2 regions of the Cupriavidus sp. SIMBA_020 genome follow, and region 1 is predicted to be linked to the other one. Evidence: predicted binding sites of a transcription regulator. Region 1 holds the regulator's gene; the other holds the start of a gene.

Region 1 (4,906 bases):
GTAACCAGGTCATGGACAAGATGGCCTATCCGCGCGGCCTGATCCGCTACACCTCCGAGAACGCAATGCGCAAGAGCCTGTCGGCGGTGGCGGCGCGCAGGCGGCTGTTCCGCACGCGGACGATCATCTACGCGGTGATCTGGTCGGTGCTGGTGGGGGGCTTTATCGGGTCGCTGGCGATGCGCGCGCCGCTCAAGGTCGATGTCATTCGCGATCGTGGTGCCCTGGGCCGCGAGGTCGAAGGTCGATGGATCGAGAACGTGTACCGGCTGCAACTGATCAATACCACCGAGGCTCCGATGCGCGTCCGGGTGCAGGCGACGAGCGCGGCGCTGCAAGGGCTGACCATCGAGTACGACAAGTCGGCGGAAACACTGGCGCCCACGTCGAACCGCTTGTTGCCCGTGCGTATCCGTATCCCTATCGACGACGCGCCAGAGGGTACGCACAAGATCCGCATCACGGTCACGGGGGAGGGCGTGGACGATGCGCGGGAACGCGCGCAGATCCAGGAAGCGACCAGCTTCATCGTGCCGCGCGGCCTGTAGTGCGGGTCATCCAGGAAACTATCGACGCAAGGAGTAGGCAATGACAGCGCAACAAATCAAGCCGTGGTGGAAGGAACCGTGGCCGTGGTTGTTGATGAGTGGCCCGCTGCTGGCGATGATCGGCTGTGGCGTGACGATCTGGCTCGCCAATACCCACGCCGACGTGCCGGTGCGCAATGCTGCGCGGCATGGGCTGGTGGTGGAAAAGCTGGATGGGTCCGCCGCACGCGCCGACGCCCATGTCAATGACACGGCGAGGCGGCCATGAGACTGCGCTGGCTGATGTGGGTGATGTGGCCAGCGTTTCTGATCGGCGGCGTGGCCACGGCAACGGTGTTCTCGATTGTGGATCCCAGTGACCTGAACTTCTTCGGTCATCCGGTCGACGCGTCGCGCGAAGCGATCTACACCGTGGGATTCCTGTTGGCGTGGCTGTTCTGCGCCTTGTCGAGCGGCTTGACGCTCTACACCATGCCGACGCCGCTCAGCGATACCGATGAACTCGAGTAGCCCGCGCACCACCGCCGGCAAGGTGGCCTCAGCAGGATCGGTTGTAGATCTGCTTGATGCCGGCCATGTCGATGAGCTTGACGTGGCGCTGGCGGATCTGGATCAGGCCCGCCTCGGCAAAACGGGAGAACAGGCGGCTGACGGTCTCCAGTTTCAGGCCCAGATAGCTGCCGATCTCCTCGCGGCTCATGCGCAGCACGAACTCGCTAGACGAGTAGCCACGCGCCGACAGGCGCTCGGAAAGATTGACGAGGAACGCGGCGAGCCGCTCCTCGGCGCGCATCGAGCCCAGTGTCATCAGCATGACCTGGTCCTGCGAGATTTCCTTGCTCATCAAGCGCAGGAACTGGGTTTGCAGCGAGGGCAGGTCACCCGACAGCGCCTGCAGCTCGCTGAAGCGTACGACGCAGACTTCGGCGTCCTCGAGGGCCGTGGCATCGGAGGCATGCTGCATTTCGCCAAGGCCATCCAGGCCGACGATCTCGCCGGGCAGATGGAAGCCGGTGATCTGCGAGCGGCCATCCTCGAGCGTCACGTGCGTCTTGAGCGTGCCGAAGCGCACGGCATAGACGGCGGTAAGCGGATCGCCCATGCGATACAGCGTTTCGCCCTTGTGCACGCGCACGCGTTCCTGCACGAGCGTGTCCATCTTCAGGAGGTCCTGCTGCGACATGCCTACCGGCAGACAAAGCTGACCCATCCCGCACGTGGAGCAGCGGGGCGAGATCTCGGTGACGGGAATGGAGGTAAGCAATTGAGGGCTCTTGGTGATGCGCATTGCAGCAGGGGCGCGACAAGTCAATTTTACCGCGTGAAGTGACGCGGAAGCGAGGGACCGTTGCCATTTGGTGTGCTTTTCAGTGTTTTTATCGTTGCGTTGTTTGGTGGCGTCCACTGTGCCGCAATGTGCGGCGGCATAGCGATGGCCGCCGAGCAGCGCGCGGCAGTGCGCGTGCCAGTGACGATCCATCGCTCGCCGCGCGGCTGGCTTGTCGAACTACTGGCGATGCACGCCGGGCGCCTGACCACCTACGCATTGTTGGGGGCCGTCATGGGTGCCGTAGGCGCCACCGTATGGAAGCAGGACTATCTGCCCGTGCAGCGATGGCTCTATGGCGCAGGCGGGGCGATGCTGGTGACGTCGGGCTTTTGGCTGTTGCGTGGGCGCAGCATGCGCGCGGCGCGCCTGGAGGCGCTCGCGGTGCGCGTGGCCCAGGGGGTAGTGGGTCGCATGGGCGCGCTCGGTATCAGGCTGCCCGCCGGCCTCGCCCGACATACGCCGCTCATGAGGCGCTTCGGCTTGGGGCTCGCCTGGGGAATCGTGCCGTGCGGGATGGTCTATGGGGCACTCGCGATGGCGCTGCTGGCCGGCAATGCGGTGTCCGGCGCGCTGGTGCTGTTCGCCTTCGGGCTGGGAACGCTGCCAAACCTGCTGGCGATTTCGGGGCTTTCGGGGTATGTGCGCCATTTGTCGCGCCGGCCGGTGGTCCGGGCCGTGGCGGGGGTGCTGATCATCGGCTTCGGCATGGTGGGCGTGGCGCGGGCGGTCTGGCTGCCGGAGACCCTGGCGGCGCATGGGTTTTGCGTGGTGTTCTGAGGCAATTCCGAGCGGGGGGCAGCCCATCCGGGTTCGTGCCATTTGCCACGCCGGGCAGCGGGCGGGTTGCGGACGGGGCCGGGAATGCCATACAATCGCGAGAACCACGGTATCGCGCCATGTAATTCCCTGGCGTCGCCGGGCCGGCATCCCTGATCTGGGATGCGTGTCCATGGGTCCGAGGCAGCATTGGCTTGCCGGATCCGTCCCCACAGTTCATCCGGTTCAAAAGATCTGGTTTAAGAGGCCGGGCGGCCTTGTGGAGTGGTGGCGCAGGCGCAGGACGAAGCTTGTCCGGGCCGATATCCGTTTTTTCTTGCCGCCTTGGCAATCTGATTGTCCTGGCGAATGTCCGCTCCAAGGGGAAGGGTTCCGCCTGCGAGGGTAAAGGCGAGAGCGCGACGCAAGAGGTTCGACTCCCGGCGAAGCCAGCCGGATTCGGACGATCTCCTGCCGGAACGACCCGGCAAATCGATGCAAAAGAACGAAGTGCACCGCTTGGCTGCCTGGGCTGCGACAGGCTGCGAGTTGGCTGCGCAATGAGATGGCGGTGGCATCGGTACCGCTGTATCCGAAATCTCCAGTGCTCCGGGATTCGTCCGGGAGCAGGTGCAAAGACAGGCTGCACACAATCACATGAATACCCAAGAGGCGAAGATCGTCCTCGAGACCGCGCTGATTTGTGCGCAGGAGCCCCTGCGCGTCAACGATCTGCGCCGTCTTTTCGCCGACGATGTCGGCGCCGACACCATCCGCGTCCTGTTGGACGAATTGCGACAGGACTGGCAGCAACGCGGTGTGGAACTCGTGGCCCTGGCCAGCGGCTGGCGTTTCCAGAGCCGACCCGAGATGCGTGAGTTCCTCGACCGGCTCAACCCGGAAAAGCCGCCCAAGTATTCGCGCGCCGTGATGGAGACTCTTGCCATCATCGCCTATCGCCAGCCCGTAACGCGCGGCGATATCGAGGAAATCCGCGGCGTGACGGTCAGCACGGACGTGATCAAGAAGCTCGAGGATCGCAGCTGGATCGAGGTGATCGGCCACCGGGACGTGCCGGGGCGGCCCGCGCTCTACGCCACGACCAAGGCGTTTCTGGACGATCTGGGGCTGCGCACGCTGGATGAGCTGCCGCCGCTCGAGGATGCCCAGGCCCAGGTCCAGGCTGCCCTGCTGGACCAGCAGGCGATAGATTTTGAGGAAGTTGCCACGGCCAACCCGCCGGCTGGCGACGAAGAGGCCTTTGCCGAGCCCCAGTCCGTCGAGACCGCTACCGAGGTGGTGGAAGCGGAGGTCGTGGCCGCGGCGGAGGGCGACCATGGGGAGCCGGTGGAGACGGAAGCCCACGGCGCCAATACCGAACAGAACGACACGCCGCACCCGCAAGACAACAGCGTTGCGCAGTGGCCCGCCGATGGCGGCCAGGACGACGACGCGCCGCTGGCCCACGCCAACGGTTTCCACGTGGACACAGCTGCTTCCTCCCCGGAAGCGGCCGACGATTCGGTCCGGGACGGCAACGCGCCGCATCCTGCTGAGGACGACGAACGCGTGTCCAACTGAATAACACGCAACATCGATAGTGAATACTTTGTCTGATTCCGCTGAGCAAGACGTCCGGCAACCGGACGCGCCGGGCGATACCGGCGCTGCGCCCGACGCGGGCAATGGCACCGACGGCGCGCCGCGCCGCAAGGGCCTGCGCCGTGGCCTGCGCAATCTGGTGGCGTCGCGCCGCCAGTCCGCACAGGACCGCGAGGGTGGCCGTGCCGAGGGCGATGCCGCTACGCCGACGCAGGCCGACGCGCCGCCGCCCGCCGCCGCCGCACCGGCCGGCCGCGAGCCGCGTCCCCGTGGTCGCCGCAAGCCGGCAGCCGATCGCGATACCGGTGACGTCCGCGAACCGCGTGCCGAGGCGGGTGACGCCGACGGCCAGTCCGCGCAGCCGCACGGCGCCGGCGTGCGCAAGCGCCGCCAGCAGCCCCAGCGCAAGGCCGCGCTGGTCGATGGCGACAACAAGCCAGCAGCCCAGCAGCCCGGCCGGCGCGACAAGCGCGGTCAGGGTAGCCAAGGTGGCCAGGGTGGTCAGGGCCAGCGCAAGGGTCAGGCGGGTGCCGCAGGTGGCAAGCCTTCTGAGAAATCCGAGCACCGCCTTGGTGACAAGCCGGGCCGTGGCGCGAAGGGCGGCAAGCCGGCGGGCAAGCCTGCCGGCGGTGCCGAGGACGTCTTCAAGTTCGTGATCTCGGAACAATTC
Region 2 (4,906 bases), on a different contig from region 1:
ACCTCGTCGATCACGCCGCCTATATCGATGCGGAAAGCCCCAACGGCACCACGCCGCTGATGATGGCCGCGCGCGGCGGGCATATCGACACCGTGAAGCTGCTGCTGGATGAGGGCGCGGACCTGCGCCTGAAGAACCAGCAGAGCATGACCGCGATCGACTTTGCCGAGCAGTACAACCAGAAGGAGATTGCCGACGGGCTGAAGTCCCGCTGGCAGAAGCTCTATGGCGCGGTGCCGGCCCCGGCACCGAAGCCGGTGCCCTACAACCCCTCGGGCAGCCCGGGCGCACCGAACAAGCAGCCGCAGCCCAAGCCGTACTGAGCGGTACTGAGCGGTACTGGGCCGTACTGAGCCGGCGCTAGCCGGTTCAGGGGAATTCCGATTCCGTGATGGTCACGCTCTTCGACTTGCCCATCACGCTGTAGAGCGTGAGCGTGTTGTTGGCGAAGCTCGTGCCGTTGGCCTCCTGGATCTCCTTGAGGTCGAAGCGCTCGGAACGGAAGATCTCCCCGGAGTCGAGGCTCCGGTAGCGCACGTCGTAACGGCCGGGCGCAATATTCTCCATCGTGAACATCGACCCGCTGCGCACGAAGCTTGTGCGTACGGGAATCGCCGCGTCACCCTCGATCGATACCAGTTTCAGGAACACATCGGACAAATTGCGCGTGTTATCCACGGTCACCGTGGAGAGCCCGTTGCTGTTCAGCACCGGATAGCCGGCCAGATAGCCCGAGCGGCTCGGCCACGGCATGCCGCGCGGCGTGTTGGCGGGCCGGCTGTAGCGGGGCGGCTGAGGCGGGAAGGCTTCCTCGGCGCGGGCCGGCTTGACCAGCGCGACGGGGGTGTCGGCGGCCGAGCTGGCGCTGGGCGTCCAGTCGCCAAGCAGGACCACGATGCTGGCCCCCACCGCGATATAGAGCAGGAACGCCAGATGGGCCGGCAGTGGCTGGCCGCGCGGGGGCGGGCCATCGGGCCGGGGTTCGGGTTTGGGGCGGAAACGGGTCTTTTCGCCGCGCGAGGGGCGGGCTTCCTCGGCTTTCTGCGAAGTTTTGCTGCCAGCGCTGCGCGCGGAGGCACCCTGGGCGGACGCACCGCCGGCCTTGGCACCCCCAGCCGTCCCGGAAGCACCGCTGGCGGCACGAGGCTGCCGGGGCTGGGCCTGCGGGCGCGCCGTCTGGGGCCGCGCGGTGCCCGGCGCGGGGCGCGGCGGCGCCTCGCGGCGGCGGGCGCGCATGGCCTCGATCCGCTCCTGCTCCACGATCCACTGGTCATGCTCCGCGCGCCGGCCGGGGTCGCTCAGGACGTCATAGGCCACGTTCAGCAGCCGCATGATGCGATTGGCTTCCTCGCCGTCCGCGTGGCGATCGGGATGATATTTCTGGCTAAGCGACTTGTACGCGGCCCGGATTACTTCCTGGGGCGCGTCGCGGGATACCTTGAGGTTGTCGTAATGGGTATGCATCAAGCAGGAAAGACGCAATAGCGGAGGCCGACAACAATTAACGGCAGAATTCCGGATGTTTCAAGGTATAGCGGCCCGGCCCGGCCGTGTATGCCGGTTGGGCAACAGATGGGCAGCCCCCGGTAACGCCGGCTGGCCCTGGAGAGTATCCAGCAGCCGCTGCATGGCCGTGTCGATCTCTTCGATGCTGAGGCCGCCGTAGCCCATCAGCAGCCCCGCGCGCGGCGGCCGCCCGGCGAACATGCCGCCGATGCCGTAGAGGCCGATCGACGCCGCTCCCGCCCGGGCGATGAACGCGGCCTCGTCAGGCGGCTTCTTGCCGTTCGGACGGATTTCGGCCACCAGATGGATGCCGGCTGACGTCGGCAGCGGGGCCAGCCACGGCGACAGTTCGTGATCGAGCCAGCGCCGCAGCGCCGCGCGCCGCGCCGCGTACTCCTTGTGCATGCGCCGCAGGTGCTTGGCGAAGTAGCCGTCGAGCATGAACTTGGCCAGCGCGGTCTGGGTGAGCGTGCAACTGTGCCAGTCGCCGGTCTGCTTGGCCCGGCGCAGCGCCTGCGCCAGCGAGGCGGGCGGAATCAGGTAGCCGATGCGCAGCTCCGGAAAAATGGTCTTCGAGAACGTGCCCACATAGGCGACAACGCCGTCATGGTCGAGGCTCTTGAGCGAATCCATCGGCCGGCCCTCGAAGCGGAATTCACCGTCGTAGTCGTCCTCCACGATCAGCGCGCCGCGCCGCTGCGCCCAGTCGAGCAGTGCCAGCCGGCGCTCCAGGCTCATCGGCATGCCGAGCGGAAACTGGTGCGAGGGCGTGACATAGATCAGGCGCGCGTCCGCGGGCAGGGCGCTGACCACGATGCCGTCCGCGTCCACGGGCACCGGCACCACCCGCGCGCCCGCCGCCTTGAAGCTCATGCGGGCAGGCGGATAGCCGGGATCTTCCATCGCCACCACGTCGCCGGGCCGCAGCACCACGCGCCCCAGCACGTTCAGCGCCTGCTGGGCGCCCTGGGTCATGATCACGTCATGCCAGTTGCTGACCACGGCGCGGCTGAGGGCCAGGTAGCGCGACACGGCCAGCCGCAACTCCGGCTCGCCGGCCGGGTCGCGGTAGCCGGCCGGTGCGCGCGCCTGCACGCGTACCGCATGGCTCACGCAGCGGCGCCATTGGTCGAACGGGAACAGGCGCTTTTCGGTCACGCCGCCCATGAAGTCGTACTGGGGCGAGACGCCCTCCTGGCGCATCGGCAGCGCGTCCGGCATCGATTCCCAGAGCGGGTCTGCCGGCTGCAACGCCGTGGCGTGCGTGGGCAGGTTGCCGCGCCGGGTCATGGTCGCCGCCACGAAGGTGCCCTCGCCGGTGCGCGAGCGCAGATAGCCCTCGGCGGTCAGCCGCTCGAAGACATCGAGTGTTGTCTTCCGGGAAACACCAAGTTGCGTGGCAAGCTCGCGCGTCGATGGGAGCCGCTCGCCCGGTGCCAGACGGCCGTCGAGAATGCCGGCGCGCAACTGGCGATAAATCTGACTGGCCAGGCCGTGGCGGCCTTCGATGGTCAAGTGGACGTTCATGATGGGGCGGGGGGCGAGTGATCGGTCGGAAACCGCGCGCTGGCAAGCGCTGGCGCCATTCTAGTTAAGTTGCATCTTTGATGCAATTTAAGGTAATTCGGTAAAACCGGGCTGCAAGGGCAGGGGGCCGAAGCGGCCATCTTCCGGACGATCGCCTCGCATGGGTGCCCCGATTCAGTGCCCTCTGCGCGCCCCCTGTGCACCTCCTGTGCGTAACGCGCCTGCAACGTCCGGCGGCGGTGGTCACCCAAAAATCTCAGGAAGTGGCTATGGGCGCCAAATCGCCCCGTGCGTAATCTGCGCAGGACTCGTCTCATGCCCTGCCGGCAATGCCATGAATACCATCGCCATTCTGCTCTCCGCGTTCCTGCTTTCGGTGATCGCGCTGGCGGCCTTTATCTGGAGCATGCAGAAGGGCCTGTTCGATACTTCACCAGCCGCCGCGCGGGTGATCTTTGCCGACGGCGAGGCCGGGCAGCCCGAGGATCCCGCCTCGGCGCACCTGACGCCGGGCATGGACGACCCCTCGCGCGATGCTGCCGATGCATCTTCCGCGCCAGTCGTGTTCCTGTTCATCTGCTGCGCCATGGTGTGGCTGGTGGTGGCGTCGATGGCCGGGCTCACCGCCTCGATCAAGCTGCACGAACCGGACCTGCTCGCCAGCGTGCCCTGGCTGTCCTTCGGCCGCATTCGCACCATCCACCTGAATGCCGTGGCCTACGGCTGGGCGCCAATGGCCGGGCTGGCCATCGCCCTGTTCCTGCTGCCCCGACTGCTCAAGACGGCGCTGGTGGGCGCGCGCTGGGCGGTGCTGGGCGCGGCGGTGTGGAATGCGGGGCTGATTGCCGGCATCGGCAGCATTGGCGCGGGGATTTCCGATGGCATGGAGTGGCTCGAGATTCCCTGGCAGGTGGACATCCTGTTCGTGGTGGGCGGCGCCTTCGTGGGCGTGCCGCTGGTGCTGACGCTGGTCAACCGGAAGGTGGATCACCTCTACGTGTCGGTCTGGTACATGGGCTGCGCGCTGTTCTGGTTCCCGGTGCTGTTCCTGGTGGCCAACGTGCCCGGTGTGCACTTCGGCGTGGAGCAGGCCACCATGAACTGGTGGTTCGGCCATAACGTGCTGGGGCTGTTCTACACGCCGCTGGCGCTGGCTTCCATCTATTACTTCCTGCCCAAGATCATTGGCCAGCCGGTCAGGTCGTACGGGCTCTCGCTGCTGGGCTTCTGGGCGCTGGCGTTCTTCTACGGGCAGGTGGGCGGCCACCACCTCGTGGGCGGGCCGGTGCCGGGGTGGCTGATCACGCTGTCCATCGTGCAAAGCATGATGATGCTGATTCCGGTGATCGCGTTCTCCATCAACCAGCACCAGACGCTGCGTGGCAACTTCCGCCGGCTGATCGACTCGCCGACGCTGCGTTTCGTCACCTTCGGCGGGATGATGTACACGCTGAGTTCCATCCAGGGCTCGTTCGAGGCACTGCGCGCGGTCAACCGCGTGGCCCACTTCACGCACTACACGGTGGCCCACGCCCATCTGGGGCTGTACGCCTTCGTCAGCTTCGCGTTCTTTGGCGCGCTGTACTTCATCGTGCCGCGCGTGACCGGCCGCGAATGGCCGTACCGCTGGATGATCTATATGCACTTCTGGCTCGCGGCGGGCGGCATCGGCATCTATTTCGTCTTCCTGAGCATTGGCGGCTGGCTGCAGGGGCTGGCCATGCTGGACGCGGCGCGGCCGTTCATGGACTCGGTCGCCGTGACCCTGCCTTACCTGCGCGCCCGCTCGCTGGGCGGGGCGCTGATGCTGGCGGGCCACCTGTTCTTCGTGACGAACTTCGTCTGCGCGATCTTCGGCCTCGGGCCCAATCGT

The links. The regulator FNR, encoded in region 1, switches genes on or off when oxygen is low (the NO sensors DNR and NnrR bind a similar motif). The targets are predictions, from matches to a motif close to TTGATNNNNATCAA.
Region 2: the regulator FNR is predicted to act here: its motif matches at 3,111-3,124, upstream of SB751_RS00565 (cbb3-type cytochrome c oxidase subunit I).

The regions. Positions count from the first base shown of each region.
Region 1 covers NZ_JAWRWU010000004.1:259,639-264,544, forward strand. Annotated here, with positions in the region: gene ccoG (cytochrome c oxidase accessory protein CcoG) at 1-548, shown strand, start outside; gene SB751_RS10390 (hypothetical protein) at 589-816, shown strand; gene SB751_RS10395 (hypothetical protein) at 813-1,058, shown strand; gene fnr (fumarate/nitrate reduction transcriptional regulator Fnr) at 1,087-1,812, opposite strand; gene SB751_RS10405 (sulfite exporter TauE/SafE family protein) at 1,897-2,655, shown strand; gene scpB (SMC-Scp complex subunit ScpB) at 3,292-4,215, shown strand; gene rluB (23S rRNA pseudouridine(2605) synthase RluB) at 4,244-4,906, shown strand, end outside.
Region 2 covers NZ_JAWRWU010000001.1:122,412-127,317, reverse strand. Annotated here, with positions in the region: gene SB751_RS00580 (ankyrin repeat domain-containing protein) at 1-323, shown strand, start outside; gene SB751_RS00575 (J domain-containing protein) at 370-1,464, opposite strand; gene SB751_RS00570 (PLP-dependent aminotransferase family protein) at 1,525-3,033, opposite strand; gene SB751_RS00565 (cbb3-type cytochrome c oxidase subunit I) at 3,368-4,906, shown strand, end outside.